Regions from separate parts of the Shewanella sp. M16 genome, predicted to be linked through region 1. Evidence: predicted binding sites of a transcription regulator. Region 1 holds the regulator's gene; each other region holds the start of a gene.

Evidence for each region. The regulator LexA, encoded in region 1, represses DNA repair genes until DNA is damaged. The targets are predictions, from matches to a motif close to TACTGTATNNNNATACAGTA.
Region 2: a site for LexA is predicted at 2,680-2,699, ahead of recG (ATP-dependent DNA helicase RecG). Genes of this name have one in related genera too.
Region 3: a site for LexA is predicted at 1,812-1,831, ahead of recA (recombinase RecA). Genes of this name have one in related genera too.

The regions. Positions count from the first base shown of each region.
Region 1 covers NZ_JAGTUL010000002.1:171,229-175,466, reverse strand. The annotation lists gene plsB (glycerol-3-phosphate 1-O-acyltransferase PlsB) at 1-1,480, opposite strand, end outside; gene lexA (transcriptional repressor LexA) at 1,641-2,261, shown strand; gene KFE26_RS02115 (cell division inhibitor SulA) at 2,258-2,770, shown strand; gene coxB (cytochrome c oxidase subunit II) at 3,174-4,238, shown strand, end outside.
Region 2 covers NZ_JAGTUL010000011.1:122,243-126,480, reverse strand. The annotation lists gene KFE26_RS09875 (hypothetical protein) at 26-730, shown strand; gene KFE26_RS09870 (sensor histidine kinase) at 849-1,928, shown strand; gene KFE26_RS09865 (DNA-binding response regulator) at 1,928-2,524, shown strand; gene recG (ATP-dependent DNA helicase RecG) at 2,716-4,238, shown strand, end outside.
Region 3 covers NZ_JAGTUL010000041.1:19,592-23,829, reverse strand. The annotation lists gene KFE26_RS19990 (regulatory protein RecX) at 149-619, opposite strand; gene recA (recombinase RecA) at 637-1,704, opposite strand; gene mutS (DNA mismatch repair protein MutS) at 2,107-4,238, shown strand, end outside.

The sequences.
Region 1 (4,238 bases):
CCAACTCAGCACGCCAGTTTGGCGCACGCTCATTTAAGAAATTTTGCAGGGTAATAGGCTCGCCAAAATTCACATAACCTTGGCCAAAATTACCTAATTTGCGAATGGCACCAAACACCTGCCACACAGATTCTTTTTTCTTTTTCTTACCGCTTAACTCTTTATGGTAAGTCGCCACTTCCATCACATGGTCATAGCCTAAATACACAGGCACAAGTGTGACAGGACGTTCAATACCGCGCAGTACGCTGTTCATCGTCATGGCGATCATGCCAGTTTTCGGCGCCAACAGACGGCCAGTACGTGAACGGCCGCCTTCGGAGAAGTATTCCACTGAATAACCTTTAGCAAACAGCTGGTCTAAATACTCACGAAATACTGCGGTGTATAGCTTGTTGCCATTAAAACTACGGCGGATAAAGAAGGCACCACCGCGACGGAACATAGGTCCCGCGGGCCAGAAATTGAGGTTAATGCCGGCAGCAATGTGCGGCGGAACCATGCCTTGATAATACAAAATATACGATAACAGCAGGTAATCCATGTGGCTGCGATGGCAAGGCACATAAACAATCTCGTGGCCATCGTGGTGTAACTGCCGAACTTGCTCGGCGCCTTTAATGTTGATCCCGCTGTAAAGCTTGTTCCACAGCCAAGTTAAAAAACGCTCGGCAATACGCACTAAACTGTCTGAGTAATCGGCAGCGATTTCATCGAGATACTCAATAGCCGTCTCGCGCGCTTGGGTCTCAGAAATCTTTTTACTAGCGGCCTCTTCTTGAATCGCTTTGCGCAGCGACTCAGATTTGAGTAACGAATGAAACAGTGCTTGGCGGTTTGGCAGCACAGGCCCTGTCATTACCTTACGTTGACGACGGAAATGCACGCGTGCAACCCGTGCTAACTTATGGGCAATCCCCATGTCGGTGCCATGTTCGTCAGCCATGTAACGCAGGGATACGGCATTCGAAAACTGCACGAAGTTATGTCGACCTAAGAACAAAATCATCAAGCACTTGCGCAGCCAAGTCGGGTTTTCCCGCTCAAATACGGCCGCCTTCATAGTGTCGTCTTCTTTCCCTGGCGTTCGACCCCAATACAAGCTCACGGGCACAAGTTGGATATCCAATTCAGGACGTTCCTTATGCACGGCTAACAAACGCATAAAGCATTCGAGGAAAGGCTCATTACCAGCACGTTCGCCAAACAGTGGCTTACGTCCTTGAAGACAGACAACCCGAGGCGCAATCACACCATTAGCCACTAGAGGCTCATAAGGGCTTGGTAAGCCTAACTTAGCCGTTATTTCGCTCAAAGCAGCTATGTCACTAAGGGATTCTGTTTTCATCACATAAACAAGGGGTCTGGAAGCATCCAGATTCAGATCGGCAAAGGGATCCTGAGGCACCACAATAGTGTGCACTAAGTGTTTTTGGATCCAACGTAATGATTTCAACCAAAGAGAGTCGTGTTTAGGCATTATTCTTATGCAATTAAGTGCGTTTACTAGCCCGATAGAATACCAGACTATGGGCAATATTCGCTAATTCTCTCCAACATAGCTAAAAAGTGGTTAATACTTGCGCTGCAAATAATACTGTATATACTAACAGTAACTGTATAGAAAAACAGGAAACACCATGAGACCTTTGACGCCACGCCAAGCTGAAATTTTAGAGCTAATTAAACGAAATATTGCCGATACTGGCATGCCACCCACTCGGGCAGAAATCGCAACCCGTTTAGGTTTTAAGAGCGCCAATGCGGCTGAAGAACACCTTAAAGCGTTGGCGAAAAAGGGCTGCATTGAGATCATGCCTGGCACATCTCGGGGCATTCGTCTGCCTGCGGAAATCGAAGATTTGACTGAAACAGGTTTACCGCTCATCGGCCAAGTGGCCGCGGGTGAACCTATCCTCGCCCAAGAACATGTTGAACAGTACTACCAAGTCGACCCAAGCATGTTCCATCCCGCCGCCGATTTTTTACTGCGAGTAAAGGGCGACAGCATGAAAAATATCGGTATTCTCGAAGGTGATTTGCTGGCAGTTCATAAAGTAGAGCAAGCTAGAAATGGTCAAGTGGTTGTCGCTAGAGTCGATGACGATGTCACTGTTAAACGTTTCGAAAAAAAAGGTAATGTAGTCTATCTACACGCCGAAAATGAAGACTATTCCCCGATTAAAGTGGATTTAGGCTATCAAAGTTTAACAATTGAAGGACTCGCCGTCGGTGTGATCCGTAATGGAGATTGGCTATGAACAAACTACTTGGCAATGCACCCCGCCATCCGGGCTTGTGGCTCGATGAAGTCCGTGATGCTGACTATGACTGGCACCATGCACCTATCGCCTGTATGCCAACTAAGACTCAAGGTCGCCAAGAATTAATTCATCTGAGTGCACAACTCGCTCAGTTAAGCCAACAGGGCCGTTGGTTAGTGCTCATCAACCCACCAAGTATTGGCTACAAGCAAACACTCGCTAGCGCAGGTGTGCGTATGGATAGAGTCTTACTGGTACATGCTAAAGATGAAGTCGAAACCCTGTGGGCGATGGAAAAAGCCCTAACAAGTGGTACGTCCAGTGCAGTCATTACTTGGACTCAATCATTAGATGCGCGGGATAATCGACGCCTACAAATCGTGGCTAAAAGTGCCCGAGCTATGGGCATAGTGCTTGAAGACGTAAATAGTCACTTACATGCCGACGTACGCATTGAGCAAGGCAATCTCTTCGGTCAGCAATCTTTTTTTAGCGCTGTACACTAAATATTCATTTAATTTTTTACCTTGAAAGCCGCCTCACCTATGAATGTGAGGCTTTTTTTTGGCAATTTTTCAGATAATTAGATAAATAAGTGATCTTGATCAATATTTAAACAGCAAGTATGGTTGGTTAAGTCGGTGGTGATATATCACCTTCCGTGGTCAATGAATCGAGTATTTATCGAACTCGAAGCGCCACTAAAAATAGAGAACAAATTTATTTCAGCAGTATGTGCCAGCGTGGCTAATTACCAGCAGTAACAATACTTGATTAAAAGTAACAGCCGCCAACGCACGTTGAAGTCAAAAAAGCTTTTTTGGGAACTGAAGAGTTTGCATAGAGTTGAGACTTACTGTGTTGCTCTTCTTTGTAGTTGCTATTCGCAATTGGCAGAGGAGAAGTCTTGTGAAGCAATTGTTGTATTGTTTACTCGTGGTGCTTTTCGCACCACCGTTGACCGCCGCGGACATGCGGTTCAACATGACCCCTGGCGTGACCGAGATCAGTGGCAAGGTTTATCACTTGCACATGACCATCTTGTATATCTGCTGCGCAATAGGCCTAGTGGTCTTTGGCGTCATGATTTACGCCATGATCAACCACAGAAAATCCAAAGGCGCTGTCGCGTCCCACTTTCACGAAAGCACTAAAGTTGAAATCGCTTGGACGATTCTGCCATTTATCATTTTGATCTTAATGGCGATTCCAGCGACAAAAACTTTAATCGCAATGGAAGATCCCAGCAACGCCGATCTCACCGTAAAAGTCACGGGGTCCCAATGGAAATGGCATTACAGCTATTTCGATCAAGATATTGATTTTTATAGCATACTGACAACACCCAGAGCACAAATTGAAGGCACCGAAACCAAGGGTGAAAACTATCTATTGGAAGTCGATAAACCGCTCGTTCTACCGATAAACCGCAAAATCCGCTTTCTGATGACTTCAGAGGATGTCATCCATTCCTGGTGGGTACCCGCCTTTGCCATTAAGAAAGATGCCAACCCTGGATTTATCAATGAGGCTTGGACTCGCATCGACAAACCCGGCATTTACCGCGGTCAATGCGCCGAACTTTGCGGAAAAGACCATGGTTTTATGCCTATCGTAGTACAAGCGTTACCTGAAGCCGAGTTTGAGGCTTGGGTAACAGAGCAGAAACAAGCCGCAGGTGCTGCGGCTGAAGCCGCTCAAGCCGCTTTATCACAAACCCTAAGTAAAGAAGAGTTGATGACTCAAGGTGAACAAGTTTACCTCGGGCACTGCGCAGCCTGCCACCAGCCCAATGGCGAAGGGTTGCAAGGCGTATTTCCGCACCTTAAAGGTAGCCCGATTGCAACGGGACCGCTCAGCGGCCACCTTGAAATTGTGCTCAACGGTAAAACGGGTACAGCCATGCAAGCGTTTAGTAAGCAATTGACTGCACAAGAAATCGCGGCAGTGACTACCTACGAGCGTAATGCTTGG
Region 2 (4,238 bases), on a different contig from region 1:
GAAACTCACTCAATAAGGAAATACCATGAAAACATTACTCCTCGCCTCCAGCTTTGTGCTTATCAGTACTAACTCGTTTGCAGCAACGCCATCAAACACTAACATCACCAACGTAGACGCGGCCTCGAATGCGATGAATCTAACGCAATTACAACAACTGAGCGGTAGCACTCAAGATTATGATAAAGCCTATGCGAACTATCGCTTAGCCATCAGTGCCAATGTAATGGGGCAGAAAACACTCGCTAGCAGCGCACTGAGTGCAGCGCAAACCACATTAGAAGCACTCGAAACCAGCCCAGCGAATGCAGAATCCCTCGCGCTATTATCGTCGGTTTATGGCATGCAAATCGCCTTAGACAATAGCAAAGGTGCAACGCTCGGCATGAAATCCGCCAAGGCGATTGCCAGTGCCGAACAATTAGAACCACAAAATCCACGGGTAGCGCTTCTTAAAGCCATCGCCGCCTATAACACGCCAGCCATATTTGGCGGCAGCATGCAAAATGCTAAGACCTTAGCCACTACAGCCATAGAAAGATTCGCCCAGCCTTGCGACAACATTTGCTGGGGTGAAGCCGAAGCTTACACGTGGCGCGGGCTCGCTAAACAGGAATTAGGCGATAGCCAAGGCGCGATTGAAGATTGGCAACAAGCGATCAAAGTACAAGCAGATTATGGTTGGGCAAAATTTTTGCTTCAACAAAATCAGCAATTAAGTGCAAAATAGACAAAGTTGTTAACGGGGATCTATGGCGCTGACGATAGCGCCAATCCCTAAAAAGAATAAATTAAAACAGATGCCATCGGTGGGCATTCAACAACCAACTCAGTGACACAGAGGCATCATGATAAGCACTCCGCTTCAGCTCGAACGAAAACTTGCTTGGGTGTATTTGATAAACTTAGTGTTTTATCTGATCCCACTTGCCATTAATCCCTATCCAAGCTGGAAAATCGCCCTCAGTTTTGCCGTGTTAATCCCTTTTATTGCCAGTTATTTTTGGACCTATAAGTGCAATAGCCGTAGCGCCTATCTGCCCATTCTCATTATGGTGGCCATAGCAATAGCGATCACACCAATCAACCCAGGCTCTATCTCGCTATTTACCTTTGCCGCTTTCTTCATTGGCTTTTTTTATCCTCTCCGGACCTGTCTGTTGGCTATTGCAGCCCTCATCGGCCTGCTGTTTGCCCTCAATGAGATTTACCACTTTAACAGTTACTACTTTCCGCTTTACGGCTCGGGATTAGTGCTCGGCGTGGGCATGTTTGGTGTCGCCGAACGCAGACGTTATCGGCATAAATTGAAAGAACAGCAAAGTGCCCAAGAAATTACCACCTTGGCCACTATGCTTGAGCGTGAACGTATCGCGCGGGATCTACACGACATTATGGGGCATAGCCTATCTTCCATCGCCCTTAAGGCTGAGCTAGCCGAAAAGCTAATCGCAAAACAAGAATATGAACTCGCATCAACCCAATTGACTGAGCTAGGACAAATTGCGAGGGAAAGTTTAAGCCAGATCCGCCACACCGTGTCAGACTACAAACACAAGGGCCTAGAGAGTTGCGTGACGCAGCTTTGTAAATCCTTAAGGGATAAAGGCTTAAGTGTCGAGCTCAGTGGTGAGCTACCCAAGCTAGGTGCAACCACAGAAAGCCAACTGAGTTTGATCCTCACCGAACTTATTAATAATATTCTTCGCCATAGCGGTGCAAGTGAATGCTCTATCCACTTTTCTAAGCAATCAGACCGCCTGCTGCTCGAAGTCAAAGACAATGCCGTGGCCAAACCTTTTATAGAGGGTAATGGCCTCACTGGTATACGCGAGCGTCTCGACAGTTTAGGCGGCAGCTTGAGCTATAATCTCGAACAGGGATATAGATTTACCGTCAGTTTACCTTTGCAGGGAGCAACACATTAATGAAGATTTTATTGGCGGAAGATCAAGCTATGGTGCGAGGAGCACTCGCCGCACTCCTTACGCTTGCAGGGGGTTTTAGTATCACCCAAGCGAGTGACGGCGACGAAGCTCTAAGCTTACTCAAACAGCAAAGCTTTGATCTCTTGCTAACGGATATCGAAATGCCCGGCCGCACAGGCTTAGAGCTGGCTACATGGTTAAAGGAGCAACATAGCCAAACCAAGATAGTGGTCATTACCACCTTCGGCCGTGCAGGCTATATAAAACGTGCCATCGAAGCGGGTGTGGGCGGCTTTCTGCTTAAAGATGCGCCCTCGGAAACCTTAGTCAACGCGATTCAACAAGTGATGGCGGGAAAACGAGTGATCGATCCTGAACTTGCCATGATGGCGATTGGCGATGTCGACCCACTCAACGACAAAGAACGCCGCGCTCTTCGCCTCGCTAGCGAAGGCAAATCCACCTCCGACATCGCCGAAACTCTTTTTATCGCAGAAGGGACTGTTCGCAACTACCTCTCAGAAGCCATAGCCAAACTCAATGCCAGTAATCGAATCGATGCAGCCCGCATTGCCAAGCAAAAAGGCTGGTTGTAATAACACTCACAGTTAACCACGCTTTCAGCCTAACGATATCTTATCAACAATTTTGTGGTCTTAAGGCCACAGAAGGATATTAGCTATGCTTCCAAACAAAATTTGATAACACCCTAATTCCCCTTGAGATTGCCTTACGCTTATTCTCTGTTAATATATGTATAAATTCACAGTGATTGAGTGCTAACGACTTGCAGCAATTGGATCTTGTTCCGATCACCGACCTCAAAGGCGTCGCCAAAAAGGTCGCGGAGAAACTCGCAAAGCTCGGCATCACAACAGTACAAGATCTGCTGTTTCACTTACCCCTGCGCTACGAAGATAGAACCCAAATCTATCCCATTGCCGCCCTCAGCCTAGGCGGTTATGGCACTATAGAAGCTGAAATCCAATCGACACAAATCATCCAAGGCCGCAAGCGTATGCTGGTCTGCAATGTGCGCGACGATACGGGCAGCTTAAGCCTGCGCTTCTTTAACTTTTCCGTTGCTCAGCGTAATGCCATGCAAAATGGTTTGATGATCCGCGCCTATGGTGAAGTGCGCCGTGGTAGTCATCAAGCTGAGATAGTGCATCCAGAATATAAAGTCGTGTATCCCGGTGAAGATGTTCACCTAAGCGATACCCTAACGCCGATTTATCCCACAACTGAGGGCTTAAAACAGGCGAGTTGGCTAAAGCTGACGGAGCAAGCTTTGGTATTGCTGGAAGATGGCGGCTTAACTGAACTTCTGCCACCACAATTGCAACCTAACAACATCAGCCTTAAACAAGCGCTGCAGACGCTACATCGCCCTCCTGCGGGGATCTCTCAGTTCGATTTAGAGCTAGGTCAACACCCAGCCCAGCAACGACTCGTGCAGGAAGAGTTGCTCGCCCATAATCTCAGCATGCTACGCCTAAGGCAGCGCAGTAATTTAGATGCCGCGGTTACCATGCAGGCCACGGGGCAGTTGCTCAATCCTTTCCTCGCCGCTTTGCCCTTTAAACCGACTGGCGCCCAGCAAAGAGTCGTGGCTGATATAGGCAAAGATTTAGAAAAACCGCACCCTATGATGCGCTTAGTGCAAGGGGATGTTGGCTCTGGCAAAACCTTAGTCGCGGCGATGGCGGCATTACAAGCGATTGAAAACGGTTATCAAGTTGCCATGATGGCACCGACCGAGTTATTGGCCGAGCAACATGCAACTAACTTTGCCGCTTGGTTTGAGCCACTCGGACTTAAGGTAGGTTGGCTGGCGGGAAAACTTAAAGGCAAGGCCAGAACCCAATCCCTTGCGGATATTGAATCTGGCGCAGCCCAGATGGTAATTGGGACCCATGCCATCTTCCAGCAGCATGTAGTCTTTAGCAAACTCGCGTTAATTATTATCGATGAGCAACACAGATTCGGCGTACACCAACGCTTAGGCCTGCGGGAAAAGGGCGTGAACCAAGGTTTCCACCCGCATCAATTGATCATGACAGCCACACCTATTCCCCGCACGCTGGCGATGACGGCCTATGCAGATCTCGACACGTCCATTATCGATGAGCTGCCGCCGGGGCGAACTCCAGTGACCACTGTGGCGATTGCTGATTTACGCCGTAACGAAGTGCTTGAACGGGTCCGCAACGCTGTCATTAGCGACCAACGTCAGGCCTATTGGGTATGTACTCTGATTGAAGAATCCGAAGTGCTCGAATGCCAAGCCGCCGAAGACACAGCCGAAGA
Region 3 (4,238 bases), on a different contig from region 1:
CAAAACGACAGGATAAAGCACAAATAAAGACGGTGTAAGTTTATCGCGGCACGGACAATATTTAAGCAAGTGAGTCTAATGTGGAGTACGACATGAACAAGACTCATCGATGATATTTAGATGAACTTTTACAGTCTTAGCTCCAAATTTAATAATTTTCATCGAGATCATTGGGATCTGAATCTAGTGCGTAAGTGATTTGATCGTAGCTAAAGCCTTGGCCCATTAAAAAACGCACTCGTTTGGCTTTTTCCTTCACGATGAGATCCCGAGCTTTAGAGCCCTTCACTTCTGTTACGCGAGGAACGCCGTATTTTTTGGTGGCTTTATCTTTTGCTAGCTCAAACCAGTCACAATCACAATTAACCAAAGCGGCTTCAATACAGTCTTTAGATAAGCCTTTCTGTGCGATGGCTTGGCGGATGCGTATTGCACCGTGGCCTCGACTGATGTGGCTTCGCACCAACAGTTCGGCATAACGAGCATCATTAATAAAACCGGAGGATTCGCAAGCATCGAGTACAGGTTCGATATCGTTAAGTTCGAAACCTTTTTCGAGCAATTTATCGCGGATTTGTAAACGGGAATAATCGCGGCGCGCTAACAGCGCGACCGCAATTTGATGGGCTGACTGACTCAGAATACTTCGCCTGTCTCTAAATCAATATTGTCCTCAGTACTATCATCAGCTTTGGCAGCCAAGGCACTCGGATTACTCAAAAGCAACTCACGTAGCGTCTTGTCAATTTCAGCCGCAATAGCTGGGTTTTCAGTCAGATATTTGCCAGCATTAGCACGACCTTGGCCGATTTTATCACCTTTATAGCTGTACCAAGCACCCGCTTTTTCAATCAACTTATGGGCTACGCCTAAGTCAACTAACTCACCAGTACGGTTAATACCTTGGCCATAAAGGATTTGGAACTCAGCTTGCTTAAACGGCGCTGCAACCTTGTTTTTCACCACTTTAACGCGAGTTTCGTTACCGACCACTTCATCGCCGTCTTTAATGGCACCAGTGCGGCGAATATCTAGGCGAACAGAAGCATAAAACTTCAGCGCATTACCACCGGTTGTAGTTTCTGGGTTACCGAACATCACACCAATCTTCATCCGAATTTGGTTGATGAAGATAAGTAAGGTGTTAGATTGCTTTAAGTTACCCGCAAGTTTACGCATAGCTTGGCTCATCATACGCGCCGCTAGGCCCATGTGAGAATCACCAATTTCGCCTTCGATTTCAGCTTTAGGCGTTAATGCCGCCACTGAGTCGACTACGATAACGTCAACAGCACCTGAGCGAGTTAAAGCATCACAAATCTCAAGCGCTTGCTCGCCGGTATCCGGTTGCGAACACAGCAGGTTATCAATATCTACGCCCAATTTTTTAGCATAAATAGGGTCTAGTGCATGCTCTGCATCGATAAAGGCACAGGTTTTGCCTTCACGTTGCGCTGCCGCAATCACTTCTAAAGTCAGTGTTGTTTTACCTGATGATTCAGGACCATAGATCTCAACGATACGACCCATTGGCAAACCGCCAGCACCTAAAGCAACGTCCAGAGACAGAGAACCGGTAGAAATGGTCTCAACATCCATAGAGCGATCTTCGCCCAGCTTCATGATGGAGCCTTTACCAAATTGTTTCTCAATTTGGATCAATACCGCAGCAAGTGCTTTCTCTTTATTTGGATCGACCTTCATTCCTGTTCCCTCATCAAGACAAGCATTAAGCTGTCAAAAGTGATATTCAATTTACAAACGGGTAATTCAAAAAGCCGCGCTTTTTGTCTTAATTCTGCTGACTAGTATACTGTACAATCATACAGTATCAAGACCTGTGACTGAATTATTTTTAGCTGATAGGATTTTTAATATGGCCAAGGTTTTAGCGAATATCAAATCAAATAATAGCTCCCTTTGATCAATATCCATCGTTAAGGGCTCAATTTTCGCTAAATTATTGCTAAGATTGGCGCAACAAATTTTGCGTGGTCTTTTTAGCTGAAAATTGTACAGCAGTCTTCCGCTTCCATAGCGCTTAATCACCCTTAACCACACAAACTGTATCGCCTTTAGGCAGTCACAACGGACGATAACGATTTAATGAATGTAATTGATACCGATGATTTAGAAAAACATACTCCTATGATGCGTCAGTACTTGACGATGAAAGCAGAACATCACGATATGTTGCTGTTTTATCGCATGGGTGACTTCTACGAGTTGTTTTATGACGATGCTAAACGCGCTTCTGAGCTGTTAGGCATTTCACTCACTGCGCGCGGTAAAAGTGGTGGCGATCCTATTCCGATGGCGGGGCTTCCTTACCATGCTGTGGAAGGCTATCTTGCAAAATTAGTTCAAATTGGTCAATCAGTTGCGATTTGCGAACAGATTGGCGATCCCGCGACATCTAAAGGGCCAGTAGAACGTAAAGTGGTGCGAATTGTCACGCCAGGCACTTTAACCGACGAAGCGTTGCTACAAGAACGCCAAGACAATCTGTTAGCCGCGGTTTATCAAGGTAAAGTTGGTTTTGGTTATGCCACATTAGATGTTTCATCCGGACGTTTTGTGATTGCAGAGCTCGACACGCGAGAGTCATTAGAAGCGGAATTGCAACGCACTAATCCCGTTGAAATTCTCTACAGTGAAGACTTTGGCGAACTAGGTCTACTTAACGGTTTTAAAGGTAAACGTCGTCGCCCTGAATGGGAATTTGATTACGATACGAGTATCAAGTTACTGCTAGCTCAGTTTGGCACTAAAGACTTACATGGTTTTGGCATCGCAGATGCACGTTTATCACTGCAGGCTGCGGGTTGCTTGATGCAATATGTCAAAGACACACAGCGCACGGCACTGCCCCATATTAATGCCATTATCCGCTTCAATCAAACCGATAGCATAGTACTCGATGCGGCAACTCGCCGAAATTTAGAATTAACTCAAAACCTTGCCGGTGGCCGCGATAATACCTTAGCGGCAGTATTGGATAATACGGCAACGCCTATGGGCAGCCGTATGTTACAACGCTGGATCCATCAGCCTCTGCGAGATCCTAAGCAAATCAAGGCGCGCCAACAGGCGGTGACTGAACTCCTCGATACCGCTGCCCACGAAGATTTGCATGAGCAGTTAAAGGCACTTGGCGATATCGAACGTATCATGGCAAGACTCGCGCTGCGTACCGCTCGCCCAAGAGACTTTGCCCGTTTACGTCAAGCTCTGGGCTTATTGCCTGAATTACAACAGAGTTTAAGCACACTGAGCGCGCCGCACACGACTCAATTACGGCAACACTTAGGTGAGTTCCCCGCTGAGCAAGCCCTGCTTGAGCGCGCGATAGTCGATAATCCACCTATGCTTATCCGCGATGGCGGGGTGATCCGTGAAGGCTACAACAGCGAACTGGATGAATGGCGCGGCCTGAGCGAAGGAGCGAGTGATTACTTAGTACAACTTGAAGCCAGAGAAAAAGAACGTACTGGCATCAATACACTTAAAGTCGGCTATAACCGCGTACACGGCTATTACATCGAAGTGAGCCGTCTGCAATCCTCACAAGTACCGCTCAATTATCAACGACGCCAAACACTTAAGAATATGGAGCGTTATATCACGCCTGAACTTAAGGAATACGAAGAAAAAGTCCTCTCGAGCCAAGGTAAAGCCCTGGCACTCGAAAAGCAGTTATGGGAACAGTTATTCGATCTTATTCTGCCGAAATTACATGAATTACAGGCTTTTGCTAGAGCTGCGGCTGAGCTTGATGTACTGAGTAACTTTGCCGAGCGTGCCGAAACCTTGGGCTACACTTGTCCAGAGCTGAGCCAAGATATCGGCGTACAAATAGACGCAGGTCGCCATCCAGTGGTGGAGCGTGTTAGCCAAACGCCGTTTATCGCTAACCCAGTAATCTTACATAATCAACGACGTATGTTGATTGTGACTGGACCTAACATGGGCGGTAAATCAACCTATATGCGCCAAGTCGCCTTGATTACACTGATGGCCCATATTGGTTGTTTTGTTCCAGTAGATCGCGCCCTGATTGGCCCGATTGATCGCATCTTTACCCGTATTGGCGCATCAGACGATCTGGCCTCTGGCCGCTCAACCTTTATGGTAGAAATGACTGAAACTGCCAACATCCTGCACAATGCCACTGCCAGTAGTTTAGTGTTAATGGATGAAATCGGCCGTGGAACATCCACCTATGATGGTTTATCACT